DNA from 3 places in the Methylibium sp. T29-B genome. Region 3 is predicted to be linked to each of the others. Evidence: predicted binding sites of a transcription regulator. Region 3 holds the regulator's gene; each other region holds the start of a gene.

Region 1 (4,196 bases), on a different contig from region 3:
GACGCCGAGCAGGTGCGTGGCCTGGCGCGTGACTACGGCGGCACACGGCCGGCCGCGATCCGCCTCAACTACGGCATGCAGCGCGTGCATGGCGGCGGCAACGCGGTGCGCCTGATCGCCACGCTGCCCTGCCTGATCGGCGCCTGGCGGCATCGCGCCGGCGGGTTGCTGCTGTCGAGCAGCGGCTGGTACCCGATCGACCACGGCGCCCTGCAGCGGCCCGAGCTGCTGGGCGCGCGCCGTCCGCGCACGATCAACATGAGCACCATCGGAGACGACCTGCTGCGCGAGAGCTCGGCCGGCTTCGGCCCGAAGATCGAGGCGCTGGTGGTCTACAACAGCAATCCGGTCGCGGTGGCGCCCGAATCGCCCCAGGTCGTGCGGGGCTTCGCGCGCGAGGATCTGTTCACCGTGGTGCTGGAGCACTTCCTCACCGACACCGCCGACCACGCCGACTTCGTGCTGCCCGCGACCACGCAGCTCGAGCACCTGGACGTGCACCGCAGCTACGGCCACACCTCGGTGCTGATCAACGAAGCGGCCGTCGCGCCGCTGGGCGAGGCGCTGCCCAACACCGAGATCTTCCGGCGCCTCGCCGCGCGCATGGGCTATGTCGACCCCTGCTTCGGCGACAGCGACGAGGCGATCGCCCGCCAGGCCTTCGGCCGCCACGTGCGCTTCGACGAGCTGCGTGAACACGGCTGGGTCCAGCTGCCGCTGCCCGAGGCGCCGTTCGCCGACGGCGGCTTCCCCACGCCGAGCGGGCGCTGCCGCATCGACGCGCCCGGCTGGGGCGTGCCCGACCACGTGCCCAACCACGAGTCGGCGCAGAGCACGCCCGAGCTCGCTGCGGCCTATCCGCTGGCGATGATCTCGCCGCCGGCGCGCAACTTCCTCAACTCCAGCTTCGTCAACGTGAAGAGCCTGCGCGACATCGAGGGCGAGCCGGTGCTGGAGATCCACCCGGGCGACGCGGCGCCGCGCGGCATCCACGATGGTGCGCTGGTGCGTGTCTTCAACGAGCGCGGCCAGTATTGGTGCAAGGCCGTGCTCAGCGAGCGGGCGCGCCCCGGTGTGGTCAACGGCCTGGGCATCTGGTGGCGCAAGCTCGGCGTGCGCGGCAGCAACGTGAACGAAGTCACCCACCAGAAGCTCACCGACCTCGGTCGGGCCCCGAGCTTCTACGACTGCCTGGTCGAGGTGCGCGCGGACTGAGCAGTCCGTCACGCGGCCGATGCGTCGCGTGGAAGTCCGGTCGCTGGCCAGCGCGGTGGCATGTGTCTTGCCACATTGCCGCGTCACCAGAACGTTGGGAATCCGTCTTGAAACCTGCTGTCCGTCGGGCCGCGCGTCCTCTCGCGTGCGCCGTCCTGCTCGCGAGCCTCGCGGCCGCCTCCCGCGCCGCCGACCCCACGACGATCGAACAGCTGAAGTCCGGGACCGACATGGTCTGGATGATGGCCGCCGGCGCCTGGTGTTCTTCATGCAGGCCGGCTTCGCGCTGCTGGAAAGCGGCATGAGCCGCGCCAAGAACGCGATCAACGTCATCATGAAGAACTACTGCGACACGTGCTTCGGCGCGGTCGCTTTCTGGGCCGTGGGCTTCGGCCTGATGTTCGGCGCCAATGCCAGCGGCTGGATCGGCACCGACCGCTTCCTGCCGCACGCGATGCCCGAGGCCGACTACGGGCTGCTGTTCTTCCAGATGATGTTCGCCGCCACCGCCGCCACCATCGTCAGCGGCGCGATCGCCGAGCGTGCGCGTTTCTGGGCCTACATCGTCAGCTCCGTGCTCATCACCGGGCTCATCTACCCGGTGTTCGGGTCCTGGGCCTGGGGCTCGCTGTTCTCCGGCCAGGGCTGGCTGCGCGAGATGGGCTTCATCGACTTCGCCGGATCGACCGTCGTGCACTCGGTGGGCGGCTGGTCGGCGCTCGCTGCCGTCCTGGTGATCGGGCCCCGGCTCGGACGCTTCGGACCCAACGGCGAGGCGCGCCCGATGCTCGGCCACAACCTCACCTCGGTGGCGCTCGGCGGGTTCATCCTGTGGCTGGGGTGGTTCGGCTTCAACGGCGGCAGCACCGCCGCGGCCACGGTGGGCATCGGCAAGATCGTGCTCAACACCCACCTGTCCGGCGCGGCGGGGGCGATCGGCGCTTTGGCGATGCTGGCGCTCGGCCGCCAGCCGGTGCTGATGACGGCGGCCGTCAACGGGAGCATCGCCGGCCTGGTCGGCGTCACCGCGGGCTGCCACGTGATGGAGCCGGCCTATGCGCTGCTCACCGGCTTCGTGGCCGGCGGGCTGAGCGTGCTGGCCGGCTGGCTGCTTGAGGCGGGTCGCATCGACGACGTGGTGGGAGCCGTCTCGGTGCATGCGGTCGGCGGCGTCTGGGGCACGCTGGCGGCCGGGCTGTTCAAGCACGACGCGATGTTCGACCTGCGGCAGCTCGGCGTGCAGGCGATCGGCTGCGGCGTCGCCTTCGTGTGGTCCTTCGGCACCGCGCTGCTGATGTACTGGCTGCTGGCCCGCAGCATGGGCCTGCGCGCCAGCACGCTCGACGAGCAGCGCGGCCTCGATTTCACCGAGCACTACGAGATCGGCTACCCCGAGTTCCAGCAGGACGCGGTGCACCGGGGCAAGCGATGAGCGGCGGTGCGTCGACGATGGCAAGCCGCGACAACGATCCGGTCACTGTGCGGCGTGCGCTGGCGCACGCGCTGGCCGAGTACCTGGAGGCGCCGCGCGTGCGCGACGCGGTGATGCTGTGGTGCCAGCAGTTCCAGGGGCGCGGCGCGCTGTTCCTCGGCCTGAGCCGCTACTGCCGGCAGATCGCCGACGGCTTCGGCCTGGCCGGCAAGGAAGCCGAGCTGCACCTCAGGATCTTCCGCGCGCTGCAGAGTGACCCGCGGCGCCTGCCGGACGATCCACTGTCCTCGCAACCCTTCGAGTCCACCGAGCCGGGCAGCCTGCCACCGGGCTCCGTCGCCCCGGTGGCGCCGCGGCTGGGCGAGGGGGTGGCGGCCCTGCAGGCCTTCTTCGCGGCGATCGAGGCCCAGCTCTCGCGCGATCTGCCGGTCGGCCTGACGCCGGCGCGCGTGCGCCGCGCGCTGATCCGCCACGCGGCCAGCCTGCCGCGACCCCAGCAGCACGCGGCGTCGCTGTGGTGGAGCGGGCAGGTGAGCACGCTCGATGGCGACTGGCCGGCCGGCGGCCATGGCACGCTGCTGATCAACGTGATGTACGTGGCACTCGCCGAACTGCTGGGGCCGGTGCGCGCGGACGCCTGCTTCACGCAGGCCGTCGACCGGCTCGAGGCCAGTGGTGTCCCGGCGCTGACCGGCATCCGCCGCTACCTGTAGCGCCCGCCGACCTGTCCGCATGGAGCCGTAGACTGCGCGCCATGCTGCTGCGCGCCCGGTCCTGGTGGTTCTCTCTTGTCGCGGTCGGCGCTGCGCTGGCGCTGCTGGGCGGCTGCGGCAGTGTCGCCTACCTCTCGCAATCGGTGCAGGGCCACCTCGGCGTGATGCGCGCCGCGAAGCCGGTCGATGACTGGCTGGCCGACGCCGGCACGCCGGCCGTGCTGCGCGAGCGCCTGCTGCTGAGCCAGCGCATGCGCGACTTCGCGGTCCAGGAGCTGGGCCTGCCCGACAACGCCAGCTACCGCCGCTATGCCGACCTCGGCCGGCCCGCCGTGGTGTGGAACGTGGTCGCGGCGCCCGAGCTGTCGCTGAGCCTGAAGACCTGGTGCTTCCCGGTGGTCGGCTGCGTCGGCTACCGCGGTTACTTCGACCGCGGCGCGGCCGACGCGCTGGCCGCCGAGTTGATGTCCCAGGGCCAGGAGGTCAGCGTCTACGGTGTGCCCGCCTATTCCACGCTCGGCAAGCTGCCCGGTGACTTCCTTGCCGACCCGCTGCTCAATACCTTCATCGGCTACCCCGAAGGCGAGCTGGCACGGCTGATCTTCCACGAGCTGGCGCACCAGGTGGCCTATGCGAAGGACGACACCGAGTTCAACGAAAGCTTCGCGACCGCGGTCGAACGCCTCGGCGGCGAGCGCTGGCTCGCGCAACGGGCCGACGCTGCGGCGCGCGAGGAGTACGAGCGCTTCGATGCGCGCCGCCGCGACTTCCGCACGCTCGTGCTCGCCACCCGCACGCAGCTCGACGCGCTGTACCGCGGGCCCGGCAGCGAAGCC
Region 2 (4,196 bases), on a different contig from region 3:
CCGCGATCACTCCCTGCTGCAGGAGCAGCTCGATGCCGGATTGATCACGCCCGAACAGGCCGCTGCGTCGAACAACAAGAACCTGGTCACGCGGGCGGTCGGCGTCGAGGACACCGTGCTGCTGGAGACCCACCTGCACCAGACCCAGCCCGGCGACTGGATCCTGCTCTGCTCCGACGGCCTGTCGGACATGATCGACGACGAGCAGATCGCCGCCGTGTTGCGCCAGCACGACTCTTTGCCGCAGGCCGCTCAGGCGCTGGTACAGGCAGCCAACGACGCTGGCGGACGGGATAACATCTCGGTCATTCTGGTGCGCGCTTCGGGCACCGCGCCGGTATCGCGGGCCTGGTGGCCGTTCCGCCGCTGAGGGGCAGCGCCCGGACATTCAGGCGCGCAGCAGGTCGCCGGGTTCCACCACATCAGAAGTCAGACGCACGGGGTCACGCATGGGCAAGCTGGTCGTATCGCTGGACGGGGTCGTCATCAAGGAAGTCCAGCTCACCAAGGACAAGACGACCCTCGGTCGCCGGCCCTACAACGACATCGTGATCGACAACCTGGCCGTCAGCGGCGAGCACGCCGTGCTGCAGATGGTGGGCCAGGACGTCTTCATCGAAGACCTCAACAGCACCAACGGCACCTACATCAACGGCAAGGCCGTGAAGAAGCAGCTGCTGCAGCACAACGACACCGTCGAGATCGGCAAGTACAAGATCAAGTACCTGAGCGTCGAAAGCTCGGACTACGAGAAGACCATGATCATCAAGCCGGGTGCGGCGGCCACGGCGCCGAACTTCCAGCACACCGCGCCGATGAGCAACACCAACTTCGCGACGCTCACCGGCACCAGCTCGGCGTCGATCAAGGTGCTCAATGGCGCTGCGGTCGGCCGCGAGGTGGCGCTCACCAAGGTGGTCACGACCGTCGGCAAGCCCGGCGTGCAGGTCGCCTCCATCACCAAGCGCCCAGGCGGCTACGTGTTCGCCCACGTCGAGGGCGGCAGCCGCCCCACCGTCAACGGCAGCGAGGTCAGCAGCGACCCCGTGCACCTGAAGAACGGCGATGTGATCGAACTCGCCGGCACCCAGATGCAGTTCGTGCAGGACTGAACGGGAAGGTCCCGGCGCCTCGGCGGGCCGAGGCGCCGCTGCAGGCATTAATGCCGCAGCGTGATCACTTTGCGACACCCCCCGTCGCGCCGGCCGCCGAGCCGTGAGGCATCGCACGGCGGGTCGCTTGCCCGCCGTTCGGCCCGGCGGCACCATGCGAGCGTGACGTTCTTCGTTTCCTTGATCCTGACACCGCCGCGTTGCCGGGGCTGACCCCATGAGCCACTCCCCCGTGCGCCTGCAGGTGCTCGGCTGCTCCGGCTCCATCGCCTCGGGCAGCCGCACCACCGCCTTCCTGCTCGACGACAACGTGCTGATCGACGCCGGCACCGGCGTGGGCGACATGGCTCTCGATGCGATGGCCCGCGTGGACGACATCCTCGTCTCGCATTCCCATCTCGACCACGTGCTGGCCATCCCGCTGCTCGCCGACAGCGTGATGAAGCTGCGGCTGGCGCAGCCCGAGCGCGGACCGATCCGCGTGCACGGCCTGCCCGAGACGCTGGCGGCATTGCGCGCCCACCTCTTCAACGGCCAGCTCTGGCCCGACTTCACCAGCATCCCGAGCGCCGCTTACCCGATCATCCGGCTGCTGCCCTTCGCCATTGGCGACACCCTGCGCTTCGGCCACGGCGATGCCGAGCGGCGCGTGGAGGTGCTGCCCGCATCGCACACCGTCCCGGCCTGCGGCTTCGCCGTCGACAGCGACGAGGGCTGGTGGGTCTACAGCGGCGACACCGGCCCCAACCCCGCACTGTGGGCCGCCCTGAAGGGCCGGCGCATTGCCCACCTCATCATCGAGACCGCCTTCGGCGACGACGAACGCTGGCTCGCCGACCTGAGCGGCCACCTGGCGCCCAGCAGCCTGGCCACCGAACTGGCCCAGCTGGACGGCAGCGTGCCGGTGCACATCACCCACCCCAAGCCCGGCGAGGTGGCGGCGGTGGTGGCGCAAATCCGGGCCATCGACACGGCGCACCGGGTGGAGCCGTTGGTGAAGGGCTTGGTGTTCACGCTGTAGATCGCAGCGTCACGATGCGACCAAAAGTGTCGATATCGGACGGCCACGGTTCCTCGATTCAGCGTTCGATGTGACGCGATCTGTCCCACTTTCACCGCGATGCGCAAACGCTCCGTGGTTTAGCTCACGTTCAGGCGAGTCCGCCGCTTGGCACGGAGCCTGCCTTTCGAACCACGTCTATCACCCGGTTCAACCGCTCAAGGAGAGTTCAGATCATGAAGAAGCACATTCAGAAGGGTTTCACCCTCATCGACTGATGATCGTCGTGGCGATCATCGGCATCCTGGCGGCGGTTGCGCTGCCGGCTTATCAGGACTACACAATTCGCTCGCGTGTCTCTGAAGGACTGTCACTTGCGTCAGAGGCGAAAGTTGTTGTCGCCGACAACGCTGCGAATGGGACGCCCGCGGCTAACGGTGGTCTAGGCGCAGGGTACCGGACCGGTGCTGCAACCACGTGTGCAGCAGCCGGCAACTGCGTCAATCCGATTGGCACTCCGAATATCACTTCCGTGACGATTGCTTCGGGGACTGGTTTGATTACGGTTACGACGACGGCTCGTGCGGGCAACGGCACGCTCACGCTCAACCCGCAATCCAACGGTGCGGCACTCGCTGCAGGAACCGTCCCAACCGGCCCAATGGTTTGGACATGCTTTGCCGCTGGCAAGACTGGCGCAGTTGGCGCTCCTACGCTGCTTGGGAAGTATGCTCCCGCAGAATGCCGCGCTTGATATTCAGTTCTTCGATTTTTTGAAAGGACGCCGCGGCGTCCTTTTTTGTTTTCTGTATGCATAACCCGAAAGGCGCAACTGGTATTCGAATAACGGTACTGAATCGGGTACAGGGTCACCAAGCGCATGTTCCAGCTTCACGGCGTGACCATCAGCGGAGCGGCCATTCATCTGTCGACAGATTCAGACCCAGCTGCTTCATTCCGGTCTTCGGGTTGACGGTCACTGGCTCAGGTCATGCAAGCAGCCGGCCGGCCGGTTATGCAGCCCTTGCTTAGTCGATGTTTGATTGGAGAGTCTGCGGCTCTGTCATTTCTGTGGAGAGCATGAATACACAACCGATTGCGAGGCTTCTGCTGACTGGCAGCATCGTCTTACCCCTGCTCGCCTCATGGCCTGGCACACCGGACGCGGTACTCGCGAATCAATTGTTGGCTCTAGCATTCGCTGGCCTGCTGCCATTCATTCGGGGTCGCACCGTACAACAGCCTAGCGTTGAGTTCCTGTCGGTGGGTACCGGCTGGCTAGTGGTGTTGGGTGCATACATTGCATCAAGCAAATTGCTTGATGGTGCGAGCCTGAGTGATCTGGCGGTGTTGGCATCTACTTTTGTAGTCCTGTGGATTGCAGCAGCCAAGACAAGCTCTTCGGTCAACAGCGCCTTCGCGTTTGGTTGGAGTCTTGCGGGGATGCTGTGTGTCATCGTTGCACTCGTCCAATACTTCGCACCATCAATCGCGGATGGCTTGCTCGTTGCCATCAACACCTCGCCCGGCCGCGCCGTGGGCAACATGCGCCAACCCAACCATTTGGCCACCGCGCTGTTGTGCGCGATGGTCATGACGGCCTGGCTGTGGCAGGCCGGTCGCCTGCGCGCACCGTGGGCCGCCGCGTCGCTCTTCGCGATGGTGCTGGCGGTGGCGCTGAGCGCCTCGCGCACCGGGGCGCTGTCGCTCGGCGTGCTGCTGCTGTGGGCGGTGGTCGACCGCTCGTTGCCGCGCGCCGCACGCTGGACGCTCGCGCTGACGCCGCTGGCCTACCTCGTCTGCTGGGCGGGCCTGGCGGAGTACGCCGAATGGCAGCACGCACACTTCTATGCGGTCGAGCGGCTGCAGTCGCACAGTGACATCAGCAGCTCGCGTTTCGCCATCTGGCGCAATGCACTGGTGCTGGTGGCACAGAACCCGTGGACCGGCGTCGGCTGGGGCAACTTCAACTTCGCGTGGACCTTCACGCCTTTCCCGGACCGGCCGGTCGCCTTCTTCGATCACACGCACAACCTCCCGCTGCAATTGGCAGTGGAGATCGGCCTGCCGGCCACGGCCTTGGT
Region 3 (4,196 bases):
GCCGGCGGCGGCCAGCATCGCGGCAGCCAGCGTCTCCTTCAGTGGCGCCTCGCCCTGGTCCTCGCGCCAGCCGCGCTTGAACAGCGCCTCGCCCGAGGTGTCGACATACAGCGTGGCGTGCTCGGGCGCCAGGTGCAGCAGCAGCGGCAGGTCGGGGCGGCGGGTGTCGACGCTCGGGCGCGCGCCGAGCGCGTCGCGCATCGCGTCGCAGACACCGTCCTTGATGCGCAGCGCGGCGAAGTTCAGGCTCTTGAGCGGCGCGCGCTGCGCGGTCACGTCCACCTTCAGGGTCTGCGTCGGCGTGATCCAGTCGGGCCAGCGCGGGCTGCGGGCCAACGCGTACAGGTCGTCCTCGCTGCGGTAGGGCGCATCGGCCACCTGCCACAGCACGCGCTGGGCGAGCCGGCTGCCGAGGTTGAGTGCCATCGCCTCGCGCGGGCCGCCGCGCACCATCACGCCGCCGCGCTGCGTCTGCGCCGCCGCGCCCGGCAGCAACCGGGCAACCTCGTCGGCGAGCAGCGCCTCGACGCCGGCCGCGCAGGGGAGGAACAAGGAGGACGGCGGGGCGTCGGGCGGAAGGGCGACGTTCATGCGTGCAGAGGGGTTCGAGGGTTGCGCTCGCGCCTCGGTCGACACCGGGCGGGGCGCTGGGTCTTGTTGCCGGTTCGGGCCCGAGACCTCGTCGTCACATCATCGTGCGCCGCAGGTTGGCCGGCGCGATCTTCAGCGCCTCGCGGTACTTCGCCACCGTGCGGCGTGCCACCTGGATGCCCTGCTCTTCCAGCATGCTGCTGAGCTGGCTGTCCGACAGCGGCTTCTTGGCGTCCTCGGCACTGACCAGCTGCTTGATCAGCGCACGCACCGCGGTGCTCGACGCATTGCCACCGGCCTCGGTGTTGAGCGAGGAGCCGAAGAAGTACTTCAGCTCGAAGGTGCCGTAGGGCGTGGACATGTACTTGGCGGTGGTCACGCGCGAGATGGTCGACTCGTGCAGACCCAGCTCGTCGGCGATCTCGCGCAGCACCAGCGGCTTCATCGCGATCGCGCCATGGCTGAAGAAGGCCTTCTGGCGCTCGACGATGGCCTGCGACACGCGCTGGATGGTGTCGAAGCGCTGCAGGATGTTCTTCATGAACCAGCGCGCCTCCTGCAGCCGCGAGCTCAGGCCCGCGCCCGATTCGGTGCGCGCGCCCCGCTGCTGCTTGATGGCCTGGGCGTAGAGGTCGTTGATGCGCAGCTTGGGCATCACGTCGGGGTTGAGCACCACGCGCCAGCCGCGGCCGGCCTTCTGCACGATGACATCGGGCACGATGATGTTGGCCTCGGCCTTGGTGAAGGGCCGGCCGGGCTTGGGCTCGCAGCGCACGATCAGCGCCTGCGCGGCCTTCAGCAGCTCCTCGTCGGCGCCGGTGGCGGCCATCAGCTTCTTGCCGTCGCGCCGCGCCAGCAACTCGAGGTGGTACTTGCAGATCAGGATCGCGATCATCTGCGCCTCACAGCGCGGTCCGGCCCGCAGCTGCAGCGTCAGGCACTCTGACAGGTCGCGCGCACCGACGCCCAGCGGCTCCAGGTTGTGCAGCCACTTCAGCGCGCAGCGCAGGCGGTCGAGCAGCTCCTCGACCGCGATGTCGTCCTCGTCGCCGGCCAGGCGCTGGGCGATCTCTTCCAGGGGGTCGGCCAGGTAGCCGTCCTCGTCGAGCGATTCGATCAGCACCATCACCGCGCCGCGGTCCTCGTCGCTCAGGCGCATGCCGCGCAACTGGTCGCGCAGGTGGTCCTGCAGGCTCACCCCGGCGCTGCTGCGCTCCATGGGGTCGAACTCGTCGCTGTCGTTGTTGCCGGCCTTGCCGGGCGTCTCGCGGATGCCGTCGAAGTCCTCGCGCTCGGTGCCGTTCTCCCAGTCCTCGCGCTCGGTGGTGCCGAACTCGGCCGCATCCACCGCGACCGGCTCGGGGTCGGCGGCCACCTCGGACCCCGAGCCCTCCCAGGCGTCATCGGCCTGGCGCTCCGTGGCCGTGGCGCGCTCCACCGGCGCGTCGAACGGGGTCGGCGCATCTTCCTCCACTTCGAGGAAGGGGTTCTGCTCCAGCATCTGCTCGACTTCCTGGTGAAGCTCGAGCGTGGAAAGCTGCAGCAGCCGGATCGACTGCTGAAGCTGCGGCGTGAGCGCCAGATGCTGCGAAAAACGGACCTGCAGGGAAGGCTTCATCACATCCTGAAGTGCTCGCCGAGGTAGACCTTGCGGACGTCGGCGTTCTCGACGATCTGCTCGGGGGTGCCTTCGGCCAGCACGCGTCCTTCGCTGATGATGTAGGCGCGGTGGCAGATGCCCAGGGTCTCGCGCACGTTGTGGTCGGTGATCAGCACGCCGATCCCGCGGCTCTTGAGGAAGCCGATGATTCGCTGGATCTCGATCACCGCGATCGGATCGACGCCGGCGAACGGCTCGTCGAGCAGGATGAAGCGCGGCTGCGTGGCCAGCGCGCGGGCGATCTCGACGCGCCGCCGTTCGCCGCCCGACAGTGCCGGTGCCGGGCTGTCGCGCAGCTTGTCGATCGACAGGTCGTGCAGCAGGCCGTCGAGCAGCTCGTCGATGCGTGCCTTGGTGTAGGCCTTGCCGCGTTCGTCGAACTGGAGCTCCAGCACCGCGCGGATGTTCTCCTCGACGGTGAGCTTGCGGAAGATCGAGGCCTCCTGCGGCAGGTAGGACAGCCCGAGGCGCGAGCGCTGGTGGATCGGCAGGCGCTCGATCGGCGCGCCGTCGATGCGGATCTCGCCGGCGTCGGCGCGCACCAGGCCCACGATCATGTAGAAGCTGGTGGTCTTGCCGGCGCCGTTCGGGCCCAGCAGGCCCACCACCTCGCCGGCCGCAACGGCCAGGTGCACGTCCTTGACGACCTTGCGGGCGCCGTAGCTCTTCTGCAGTCCGCGAGCCTCCAGGCGGCTCGCCATCGCCGTGTTCATGGCCGCGTCCCCGCCCCGGAGTTTGGCGCCGAAGCCGGGTTCTCGCGCGGCGTCAGCACGCCGCGCACCCGGCCTGGCGCGGCCGCGGAGGCCGGGCCGCCGAGCACCTGGAAGACCTCGGTCACGTTGTCGTAGGAGATGGTGTTGCCGGCCACCTCGTCGGCCAGCGTGCTGCCGCGGAAGCGCCGCAGCACGGCCTGGTTCACGAGCCGCACGGTGTCGCCGCGGCCGTCGTACTCGAGGCGCTCGGCCTCGCCCTCGATGTACTCGTCGTTGCTGCCGCGCTTCTGGCGGAAGTAGGCACGCTTGTTCGGCCAGCCGGTCGCCACCGCGGACTGGTAGCCTCGGGACTCTGGCGCACCTCCACGCGGTCGGCGCGGATGACGATGCTGCCCTTGGTGATCTCGACGTTGCCCGACAGGATGTTCAATTGCTTGACCTCGTCGACCCGGGCCGAGTCGGCAGTGAAGGCCAGCGGCTGGCTGCGGTCAGCCTTTTCGGCGGCGAAGGCCGGCAGCAGGGCCAGCCCCAGCACCGCCAGGACGGCCCGGCAAACAGGCTGCGCCAGCAAGGTGCACCGCGATGCAGGATAGGGGGTCGGAGCGGACATGGAGGGAATCGGCATGAATCTTGCTGCCGATTCTAGGGTGAGTTCGATCGCTTGCCACGGCCGGCCGCCGCTCCGACGGCCGCTGTCGCGTCGACGCCAAACGAGGGTCAGCCGCCCTTGCGGATCTGCGCGATCAGGTGGTCGGTGATCGCCAGCGCGCGGTCGTTGCTGCCGGCCAGCGAACCCGAGGTGTAGTAGGACCCGTTGATGCCGATCGCCGGCGTGCCGTCGATCTTGTAGCCGGCCGACAGCGCGGCGGCCTGGCGGGCCTTGGTCTGCACCGAGAACGAGTTCATCACGTCGAGGAACTTGGCCTTGTCGACGCCATTCTTCGCCACGAAGTCGCCGATCGCCTCGGGCGTGTTCAGCGGATTGCGTTCGACGTGCATCGCGGTGAAGACCTTGCGGTGCAGGGTGTCGACCAGCCCCAGGGCCTCGATCGCGAAGTACAGCTTCTGGTGCAGCACGAACGGCACCTCGCGGAAGGCGACCGGCAGGCGCCGGAAGGTGATGTCCGGCGGCAGCTTCTTGACCCAGGATTCGAGCATCGGCTCGAAGGCGTGGCAGTGCGGGCAGCCGTACCAGAAGAACTCCACGACCTCGAGCTTCTTCGGGTCCTGCG

The links. The regulator sigma-54, encoded in region 3, starts transcription at its own class of promoters, with help from an activator protein. The targets are predictions, from matches to a motif close to TGGCANGNAANCTGCTTT.
Region 1: the regulator sigma-54 is predicted to act here: its motif matches at 1,272-1,289, upstream of Y694_RS07605 (ammonium transporter).
Region 2: the regulator sigma-54 is predicted to act here: its motif matches at 2,282-2,299, upstream of Y694_RS23320 (pilin).

What each region holds. Positions count from the first base shown of each region.
Region 1 covers NZ_AZSN01000032.1:12,402-16,597, reverse strand. Annotated here, with positions in the region: gene Y694_RS07610 (molybdopterin-dependent oxidoreductase) at 1-1,215, shown strand, start outside; gene Y694_RS07605 (ammonium transporter) at 1,484-2,647, shown strand; gene Y694_RS07600 (hypothetical protein) at 2,644-3,360, shown strand; gene Y694_RS07595 (aminopeptidase) at 3,402-4,196, shown strand, end outside.
Region 2 covers NZ_AZSN01000053.1:11,055-15,250, forward strand. Annotated here, with positions in the region: gene Y694_RS10620 (Stp1/IreP family PP2C-type Ser/Thr phosphatase) at 1-370, shown strand, start outside; gene Y694_RS10625 (FHA domain-containing protein) at 450-1,112, shown strand; gene Y694_RS10630 (3',5'-cyclic-nucleotide phosphodiesterase) at 1,330-2,133, shown strand; gene Y694_RS23320 (pilin) at 2,390-2,866, shown strand; gene Y694_RS10640 (PglL family O-oligosaccharyltransferase) at 3,148-4,196, shown strand, end outside.
Region 3 covers NZ_AZSN01000212.1:153-4,348, forward strand. Annotated here, with positions in the region: partial or broken gene Y694_RS19710 (class I SAM-dependent RNA methyltransferase) at 1-591, opposite strand, end outside; gene Y694_RS19715 (RNA polymerase factor sigma-54) at 686-2,209, opposite strand; gene lptB (LPS export ABC transporter ATP-binding protein) at 2,209-2,964, opposite strand; partial or broken gene lptA (lipopolysaccharide transport periplasmic protein LptA) at 2,961-3,589, opposite strand; gene Y694_RS19730 (thiol:disulfide interchange protein DsbA/DsbL) at 3,682-4,196, opposite strand, start outside.